DNA from 3 places in the Arthrobacter sp. AB6 genome. Region 2 is predicted to be linked to each of the others. Evidence: predicted binding sites of a transcription regulator. Region 2 holds the regulator's gene; each other region holds the start of a gene.
The links. The regulator LexA, encoded in region 2, represses DNA repair genes until DNA is damaged. The targets are predictions, from matches to a motif close to TCGAACANNTGTTCGA.
Positions count from the first base shown of each region.

Region 1: the regulator LexA is predicted to act here: its motif matches at 1,862-1,877, upstream of Q9R30_RS01380 (DUF6504 family protein).
Region 3: the regulator LexA is predicted to act here: its motif matches at 2,128-2,143, upstream of Q9R30_RS13645 (shikimate dehydrogenase).

Region 1 is NZ_JAUZVL010000002.1:5,520-8,791, forward strand. Features, by position in the region: gene Q9R30_RS01375 (DNA polymerase III subunit alpha) at 1-1,501, opposite strand, end outside; gene Q9R30_RS01380 (DUF6504 family protein) at 1,498-1,833, opposite strand; gene Q9R30_RS01385 (hypothetical protein) at 1,990-2,379, shown strand; gene Q9R30_RS01390 (chorismate mutase) at 2,399-2,719, opposite strand; gene Q9R30_RS01395 (VOC family protein) at 2,739-3,161, shown strand; gene Q9R30_RS01400 (SOS response-associated peptidase) at 3,189-3,272, opposite strand, start outside.
Region 2 is NZ_JAUZVL010000004.1:219,706-222,977, forward strand. Features, by position in the region: gene Q9R30_RS05015 (ATP-dependent DNA helicase) at 1-1,087, shown strand, start outside; gene lexA (transcriptional repressor LexA) at 1,121-1,855, opposite strand; gene Q9R30_RS05025 (LysM peptidoglycan-binding domain-containing protein) at 2,241-2,597, shown strand; gene Q9R30_RS05030 (histidinol-phosphate transaminase) at 2,702-3,272, shown strand, end outside.
Region 3 is NZ_JAUZVL010000017.1:37,116-40,387, reverse strand. Features, by position in the region: gene Q9R30_RS13650 (TIM barrel protein) at 1-1,146, opposite strand, end outside; gene Q9R30_RS13645 (shikimate dehydrogenase) at 1,146-2,027, opposite strand; gene Q9R30_RS13640 (IclR family transcriptional regulator) at 2,194-3,021, opposite strand; gene Q9R30_RS13635 (MFS transporter) at 3,251-3,272, shown strand, end outside.

The DNA of each region.
Region 1 (3,272 bases), on a different contig from region 2:
GGAAGTTGCGGGCAGAAAAGCGCCACAGCTGCTTTGCAATCTCCCCCACCTCGTCGTCGTCCATGCCCAGCGCCATGCCGGCGTCCCGCACTGCACCCCTGGCCCGGTAGCCATTCTGCATGCTCATCAGGGTGACCCGCTCGGTACCAAAGCGCTGAAAAATCCGGTGGTAGACGTTGTGCCGCTCCGCGCTTTCAACGTCGATATCAATATCCGGAAGTGTTGCCCGGTCCTGCGACAGGAAGCGTTCGAAAATCAGGTCATGCTGCAGGGGGTTCACCTGGCTGACGTCGATCAGGTAATTGACCAGGCTTGAGGCGCCGGATCCACGGGCTGCTGCCCGCACTCCCATTTCCTGGATCATGCGGGACACCTCGGCAACCGTCAGGAAATAGGAGGAGAAGCCAAGGTTGCGGATGATGCCCAGTTCGTGATCGAGCCGGGAGCGCATCCTTTGTCCGGCAGTACCAGTAATTCCCGGGAACCGCCTGGTGATTCCAGCCTGGCACCGCTGGACGAGTTCAAGATGCGGATCCTGGCTGATCCCGATCACTGAAGCTTCCGGCACCACGGGCTGCTTCCACCCCATGTCCGTGACCGGATCAATCCTGCAAAGGTCCGCCAGCGCCTCGGTCTGCTTCATCAGTTGCTTGAGGTCCGCTGCGCCATAGCCTGCCGCAGAAATGATCTCCTTGCCCAGGCGGAGCATCTCCGCGGAGGATTTAAGCCAGCCTTGGCCTGTTGGCTGCAGCAGGGGCTCTTCCGCGAGTTCCGGCAGGGATTTCAGGGTGCGTGCTGAGTCGAGCACATCCGCGGTGGGTGCTCCGTCTGCAGCGCAGTACCGGACGGCGTTTGTCAGGATTGCAGGAACATGATGCTCTTCTGCCAGCTTGAGCATGCGGACAGCATGGGCTGTACTCAAGGGCTTTCCGGGTGCGCTGAGCTGGGAGACTATCTCGGCAACCAAAGTGCCTGCGGGCATTGCGTCCAGCCATTGCATGAACAAGGTGCGCGGGCGAAGGTAGCGCCGCCCGCCCATGGCCCGGCCGACGTCGGAATCTGGCCCGATCAGGACAGTCAACACCGGTTTCAGGGTTTGGGGATCGAGGGTTCGGGAAGCAAGTTCCGCCCTGGTCACGGCAACTGGAACCGTTCCCCCGGATTTCCCGGAGGTACGGGCATGGGCATCTGATATCAGCCTGCAGAGCGCGCGGTAGCCCGCCCCGTTGTTGTTGCCCCGAGCCAGCACCACCACCCTGCCGGCAAGCTGGGTGCGGTGATCGTCGTCGTCAAATACCGCAAGGTCAACACCCACAATGGGATCAATGCCCGCTCCCATGCATGCCTTGAGGTGTTTGATGGTTCCGTACAAACCGTCACGGTCAGTGCAGGCAAGGGCTGTTGCACCGTCAGCGGCGGCGGCCTGTGCCAGTTCCTCAGGCCAGGAGACGCCGTAGTGCGCACTGAAGGCAGTGGAGACGTGAAGATGGGTGAAGCTCATGCTGTCCTTGGCCGGAGTGCGTCATGGATGCGCAGCAGCCGCCAGCGGCCGCTTTGGATATGCCTGGTGAGGTCAAGCGTCAAAGTTTCTTCCGGCTCAAGGGCTCCAAGGACAGGGGGGTCAGGCCGCACCTGGACCCGCCAGATTTCGTGGTCCACCAGTCCGGGTCCACTGCCAAGCGGAGCGCGGCTTTCTTCCGCCCACCATTGCCGGCGTTCGTACCAGCGCACCGGTTCAGCACAAACAGCATAGGAACGTCCTGCCCACAGCAGGCGCAGGGGTTCGCCGTAAGCGCCGCACTCGACGTCCACGGATTGGCTGAACATGCCCATGGCGCCTCCTGGATCCAAACTGGTTTATTCGAATACCTGTTCGAATACATCCAGTCTACCCCTGCCCTGAACGTGCGCAAAGAAGGGTACGGGGAAGGACAAGGAGAATGGCGCGCAAGGGTGGACGGACCGATCGACAGGGAGCAGGATGGTGCCATGAGCACCCAAGACGCACTTCTAAAGCAGGCAAGCATTTCAACCCAGGACTCCACCGTGGTGGCCACGTTCAATATAGACGGCACCATCCCGGCGTCCGGTGCTTACGTGGTTGGGCTGGTAGGTGCTACGCCGGACTATTCAACACAACGGCGGTTATGCATTGAGTTCATGAACGGGGAGGCGATTGCCTTTTACTCATTCAACCGTGAACAGGGAGTCGAAGAAGACTACGACCTGTCCGGCGTGACCCACTCCGATAGCACCATTACGGGCAGCTTCCCCATGGCGGCCTTGAACGGCCTTGGCAAGGGGCATGTCATGTCAGCCTTCAGCGAGGCCGAAGGCAGGGAATTCCAGCACGGCGTCCCCGTGGAGGAACACCTCTGAACAAGGGCTTGCGGGCAGCTCAGCTGTTCCCTTTGTGGACCCGCATTTCCAGTTCGATGAAGCCGGAGATCATTGCCCGGTACGTGGACTCCACGATGTCCGGGTCGATGTCTTTTTTCTCCGCCGCCGAGCGGACATGCTCAATGATCCGTTCCACGCGCCCGGGCGCACGGACTTCGGCGTCATCGCCCTTGAGGGTTCCGGCAATCCGGATCAGCCGTTCCCGGCGGGCGATGAGGGTGACAATCTGGTCATCAACCTCGTCAACAGCAATGCGGACCGCAGCGAGCTGTTCCTTGTCGGCCAAAGCATCTCGATCATTTCCTTGAATTGTCGCCATCGTCTGACAGTATCGAAGCATGCAGCCCAGAGTCGACTTCATCTCACTAGGTGTCCGCAGCGTTTCCGCCTCCCGCGCGTTCTATGTGGACGGCCTTGGCTGGCCGGTCCACCGTGAACTTGCGGAGGATGTTGTGTTCATCCAGGTGAACCACGGTTTGGTGCTGTCCCTGTGGGACGTGCGCCAGATGCAGGCTGACGCCGGCGTCAGTCCGCCCGGCCCGGTTCCCTGCATCACGCTTAGCCACAACCTTCCGTCCACTGAGGACGTGGACCGTGTCATGGAAGAAGCGGCCGCTGCGGGGGCCGTCATTATCGCGGAACCCATCACCCAGCCGTGGGGCGGGTACAGCGGATACTTCGCCGATCCGGACGGCTTCCGGTGGGAGGTTGCCTACAATCCCACCTGGAGAGTGGACGACGACGGCGCGGTCACCGTTTAGCGCTTGCCGCGGGTCCGCGCCGGACTGCTAGAAGAGTGCTTCAACGGGCCGGATGAGTTCCGGCCCGTTGTTCCGGACGTTGCCGACTTCTTTCCCGACTGAGTCCACGCG
Region 2 (3,272 bases):
CCCGAACGGGCTCAACGATGAACAGCTGGACTGCGTGGACCAGCTGCGGGACGCCTGCCGCGCTGCCCTCTCGGATTCAAAGGGGGACAGCAGCGCCACGGCCGACGGCGGCAGGCAGCTTGCGCGGTCCCGGCTGCTGCTCATCCTGGAACTTTGTGAACGGCTCCTGGCAGCCCGGGAGAACCGCGAAGTGGTGTGGTTTTCCCGTGCCAGCTCCTTTGATCCTGCGCAGGGATTCTCCCAGCCGGACGAGACCGCTCCGGCGTTGATCAACATTGCGCCGCTGTCCGTTGCCGGAAGGCTGCGTGAGGGGCTCTTCGCCGGCCACACGGTGGTGCTGACCTCCGCGACGCTGGCCATCGGTTCCGCATTCGAGCCTGCAGCGGGCGGACTGGGCCTGGTGGGCGACGGCGCCCCCAGCTGGACCGGCGTTGACGTGGGATCGCCCTTCGACTACCCGAAGCAGGGCATCCTCTACGTTGCCGGGCACCTGCCGAAGCCCGGCCGGGGCGCCTCCCCGGAAGCGCTGGACGAACTGGAAGCCCTGATCCGTGCATCCGGTGGCGGGGCACTGTGCCTGTTCTCGTCCCGGCGTGCGGCAGAGGAAGCGGCCGAGGCGCTTCGCCCCAAGCTGGGAATGACGGTCCTCTGCCAGGGTGACTCCACCATGACCGCCCTGGTAAAGCAGTTCGCCGACGAGCCCGATACCTGCCTGTTCGGGACCATGTCCCTCTGGCAGGGCGTGGACGTCCCCGGCGGCTCGTGCCGGCTGGTGGTGATAGACCGCATTCCGTTTCCGCGGCCGGACGATCCCCTCATGACGGCGCGCTCACGGGCGGTAGCACAGGCCGGTGGAAACGGCTTCATGTCGGTTTCGGCCACGCACGCCGCGATCCGGCTCGCCCAGGGGGCCGGCCGGCTGATCCGTTCCACGGGCGACAGGGGAGTGGTGGCCGTGCTGGACTCCCGGTTGGCCACCGAGCGCTATGCCGGGTTCCTCCGCGGGGCGCTGCCGCCCTTCTGGTCCACAACAGACCGGAAGACGGCGATCGCAGCCCTGGAACGGCTGGCCCGGGAAAACGCCTGAGCCCGCCTCGCTGCGGCGGGCGGAGTTTCCCGGCTACAGCGAGCGGAGTACGGACACAACCTTGCCCATGATGGTGGCGTGGTCCCCGAGGATGGGTTCGTACTGGGTGTTCTGCGGCAGCAGCCACGTGTGGCCGTCGCGCTGGCGGAATGTCTTGACGGTGGCTTCGTCATCCAGGAGCGCGGCCACAATGTCCCCGTTGGCGGCATCCTGCTGGCGGCGGACCACAACCCAGTCGCCGTCGCAGATGGCCGCATCCACCATGGAATCCCCGGCTACCCGAAGCATGAACAGTTCCCCCTGGCCCACCAGTTGCCTGGGGAGCGGCATGACATCCTCCACCAGCTGGTCGGCAAGGATGGGGCCGCCTGCGGCGATCCGGCCCACCAGGGGGACCATTGCCGTGTCCAGGGCGGTGGGCAGTTCGGTGACAGTCGCTGTACCGGGTGAACGCACGGCGGACGCCTGGCTGGCCGGCTTTGCGGCTCCGCCGTCCAGGGTCAGGGGCATGAGGACTTCCATGGCCCGGGGCCGCTTGGGGTCGCGGCGGAGGTAGCCAAGCTTCTCAAGCTGGGAGAGCTGGTGCGTGACGCTCGAAAGGCTCGCCAGCCCCACGGTGTCGCCGATCTCCCGCATGGACGGCGGGTACCCGTTCTCGTTGACCGAGCGCTGGATGGTTTCGAGGATTTTCTTCTGCCGTGGAGTCAGGCCCTTGGCGGTCCTCTTCGGTTGCGCGGTTGCCCTGCCCCCGGCGGCTGCTGCTGCCATGTTCGCCAATGCCTTTCGGTTCCGCCGGTCCGTTCCATGGCCAGGCCCTGGAAGGTCCCGCCCTTGAATGTCAGACCCTGCTGATCGACTGTCCGGGTGGTTGTTCTTTGGTTCAAAGCTAGGCCAGCCGCATTGCTTTTTCAAACATTTGTTCTAGCGAGTCTCGACAATGTTCGTTGATAGGTGCTAAAACAGAGAAAGCAAAGTTCGAATATATGTTCTACTGACTGCCCTGGTCCTTCGAAGACCGCGCCGGAATACGTCCGGCCGGGGGCGGCGGGAAGGACGTCCGGGCAGCACAGTACGGTCCAGGAGGGCTCAGATCATGTCAGGTACATCTGTTACGCGGGGTTCACGCCAACAGCTGCTTTCGGTGCAGCAAATCATGTCCCAGTCGGACAATCGTCTGGCCGGGCGGCCTGCGCCTCTTCCGCCGCTTCGGCTGACCCGTCGCGGTCGCATCGTGCTAATCGGCATTCCGCTGGTCCTGCTGGCTGCGCTGCTCTTCTCCCTGGCAGGCTTTTTCAATGCCCCGGCCAAGGCGTCGGAGTCCGCGACGGATCTTGCAACGACGCCCACTGTCGCCGTGACGGTCCAGCCAGGCGAGTCGTTGTGGGGTATCGCCGCCAGCGTCTCGCCGGAGCGCGACCCGCGGGACGTCGTCGCGGACATCGTGCAGCTGAACAACCTCCCTGCCGGCGCGGTCTTTCCCGGCCAGCAATTGTTCGTGCCTGCAAGTTAGGGCCCGGCATTTTGCCTCTCCACGGGCGTGAGGGCGCAGCATGCGGGAGCGAACAGGAAACCGTCACATTTTCCGGTGTCCGGCGCTGGCACTAAACTGTTCAGGTGAATGACCAGCTAGAGCGCCTGAACCGGCTTCCCCTCCGCAGCAACCTTCGCGGGCTTACTCCCTATGGCGCGCCCCAGCTGGACGTTCCAATCCTCCTGAACGTGAATGAAAACACCCACGGGGTCCCGGCTGACGTCAGGGCAGCCATTACCGCCGCGGTATCCGATGCGGCAGCGGGACTCAATCGATACCCGGACCGGGAATTCACGGAGCTGCGAAAGGCGTTGGCGGAGTACCTGGGGCACGGGCTGGATGAATCCAACCTTTGGGCGGCCAATGGCTCCAACGAAGTACTTCAGCAGATACTCCAGGCCTTCGGCGGGCCGGGACGTACAGCGCTCGGATTCCCTCCCACGTACTCCATGTATCCCCTGCTGGCCAGCGGAACGGACACGGAATACATTGTGGGTGAGCGTGCCGGCGATTACGGACTCAGCGCCGAATCGGCGGCGCGGCAGGTCAAGGAGCTGCAGCCCAACATCGTCTTCCTGTGTTCACCCAATAACCCCACGGGAACCGGCCTCGGGCTGGACGTGGTGGAAGCCGTCTACGAGGCCGGCGAAGAAA
Region 3 (3,272 bases), on a different contig from region 2:
CTGCGCGCGGGCCGAGGCAATCACGGGGGAATCGACGTCGAACCCCAGCGCAGCGATGGCAGGTTCCGCGTGCGACGCCGCCTGCTCGTTGATGATCACGCGGGCCTGGCCCATGGTCCACAGCTGGACGTCCTTGGTGCGGTGCCGGCCCTCGAACCCGAAGCCGAGCTGGCTGAGGAGCTTCTCGAGCTGCGCGGTGTCGTCGGCCTTGACCTCGGCGAAGTTGAAGCCGGCGGGCTCGTTCACCTTGGGCAGGGTGGCGAGTTCCATGGGATAACGACGGCGGGACGCGGCAACAGTGCCCCCTTCGGCTTCCGGCGCGGTGCTTGCGAGCCACTTGGCGCTCTGCTCCTCCAGCCAGATCAGTGAGCGCATGGCGTCCACGGCGGTGCGTTCGACGTCGGACTGGCGGAAGACGTCGTTGAAGACTTCCAGTGACACGGGCCCCGTGTAGCCGGCGCGGACCACGTGGCCCATGAACTTGGCGAGCTCGAACTGGCCCTCGCCGGGGAACACGCGGTAGTGGCGGCTCCAGGACAGGACGTCCATGGAGAGCTTGGGGGCGTCGGCCACCTGGACGAAGAAGATCTTCTCCGCGTTGATCGTCTCGATCGGGGCGGTGTCCCAGTCGCGCGAGAGGATGTGGAAGGAGTCCAGGCAGGTACCGAAGTTGGGGTGGTCCACCATCTCCGCCAGGCGGTAGGCGTGCTCGTAGTCGTTGACGTGCTTGCCCCAGGCCAGGGCCTCGTAGGCGACCCTGATGCCGTGGTCCCCTGCCAGCTCCGCGAGTTCGGAGAGCTGGGAGGCGCGGAGTTCGTCGTCGTCGATGGTGGCCGTGGCCACGTTCGAGCAGACCAGGATGGTGTCCATGCCCAGCCGGGACATCAGCGTGAACTTCGCTTCAGCCCGCCGAAGGTTGGCCTTCAGCAGGTCCGGCGTGACGCCGTCGAAATCCCGGAACGGCTGGTAGAGGTCCAGCCCGAGGCCGAGGTCGGCGGCCATCCTGCGGACGTCCTCGGGGCTCAGCGGCGAGGTGACCAGGTCCTGTTCGAAAATCTCGATGCCGTCGAAGCCCGCGATGGCGCAAGCCTGCATTTTTTCCTTCAGTGTGCCGGAGAGGCAGACCGTGGCGATTCCGGTGCGCATCAGGCGGCCACCTCCTCGGCGGCCACGAGCTCCAGGAAGTGCGAGCGCATACGGTCCGGGTCCGGCTCCAGGCCGGTGAAGATGCGGAACGCGTCGGCGGCCTGGCCCACGGCCATCCGGCCGCCGTCCAGGACCTCGCAGCCTTTGGCGCGGGCGCCCCGGACGAGTTCGGTGTCGATGGGGCGGTAGACAATGTCCGCCACCCAGTGCCGGGACTCCAAAAGGTCCAGGTCCAGTGGAACGCCGGGGTGGGCGGCCATGCCCACGGGGGTGCAGTGCACCAGGCCGTCGGCCAGGGGCATCAGCTGCGGCAGCTCCGTCGTCGTCCGTGCAATCACGGTACTGTCCGGGAAAAAGCCGGCCAGCTCGGCCGCACGGGCGGCGCCGCGCGCGGCGTCCATGTCCACGAGGTCCAGGTGGCGGACCCCGGCGGTGAGGAGGGCGTAGGCGACGGCGGAACCTGCCCCGCCGGCGCCCAACTGGACTACGCGGTCCAGCTTTGCGGCGGGGAGGCCTGAAGCCAGCGCGGCGGCAAAGCCGGAAAAGTCGGTGTTGTGGCCAACGAACCGGCCGTCCTCGATCACCACGGTGTTGACGGCCCCCAGCCGTCGGGCATCCGGAGAAATTTCATCCAGGTGCCGGAGGACCAGCTGCTTGCACGGGTGGGTGATGTTCAGGCCATTGAAGCCGAGGTTCCGGGCACTCTTGAGGAGCTCTCCCACGGATTCCCCGGAAAGGCCCAGTTCCAGGAGGTCGATGGGCCGGTAAAGGTAGCGCAGTCCCAGCACATCACCCTCGCGTTCATGCATGGGCGGGGTGAGTGACGGCATCACGCCGTCGCCGACCAGTCCCACGAGGTAGGACTCAGTTCGATTACTCATCCGTGCAGCTCCTTTGATACGGCACCGGGCGGCCGGCGTTGCCGTTGGGCGTGCGCTGCCAGCAGGTGACTGGAATAACGATATAACAAATGTTCACTTCTCGCACTTTTGTTCTAGATACGAACAAAAGGTCCTGAATTTGCGTAATTCGGGCGATTGGGCACGCTCACCGCTGCGGAAGACGTGCAGCCAGTTCCGCCGCGGCCTCCTGCAGCAGCGGAACGTGCGCCACCAAGCCTTCAAGGCTCAGGCGGAAAACAGGAACGGCCGTAGCCAGCGAGGCGAACGCGTGACCCTGGGAATTGAGCAAAGGGACCGCGACGGCGCGCATCCCGGCCTCATTCTCCTCATCCATCACCGCATACCCCTCGGCCCGGACCTTCCCGATTTCGGCGCGGAAGGCGTCGCGGTCGGTGATGGACTTTTCCGTTAGCCGCTCCAGCGGAAGCTCCGCCAACAGCTTTTCCCGCTCGGAATCCTCGGCGAAGGCCACCAGTGCCTTTCCGACGGCGGTGGTGGAGAGGGAGCCCAGGTGTCCGGGGTCGCTGGTCACCCGGAACATCTGCGGGCCGTCCACCTTGTTCACCGTCAGGTGGTGGTGGCCGTCCCGGACGCTCAGGATGGTTGCCTCACCCGTCTGCTCGGTCACCCGGCGCAAAACCGGCATGGCCGTTCCTGCGAAGCCGTGGTGGTTGGAGACCCGCTGGCCCAATTGGAAGATCCGCAGGCCCAGGTGGTACCGGCGCCCGTCCGGTTCATAATCAACGAAACCGTCCCGCGTCAGCGAGCCCAGCAGGCGGTAGGTGGTGCTGAAGGGCAGGTCCGCACGGCGGGAGATTTCCGCGGCACTCGCACCGCGCGGCTCATCGCCCAGGAGGACCAGGAGGCCGAGGGCCTTGCCCACCATGTCGGTACGGTCCGGTTTGGCCGCCTTGGCGTCCGCTTTGATCTCGGCAGCTACGTCATCGTCCGCTGTGGTTTGATTCACACTCATACCTCGATGTTGCCACATAGTGAGAGCTATTTCTAGATGGTGATTATTTTCTTGACAAGTGACTCCACTCACAGCCATCATTGCTGTATCGCACAAGTAGCTCCCACCATGTGGCTACTGTTCGGGTTTTCCCAACTTTCCAGCCGTGCCAGCCAAGCCCCTACCCCAGGCCGTGCCGGCTGCGAGCCCTGATCCATCCGCGACAAAGTCGTCACATCTAAGGAACTCCATGAGCCAGTTACTTCCGTCCA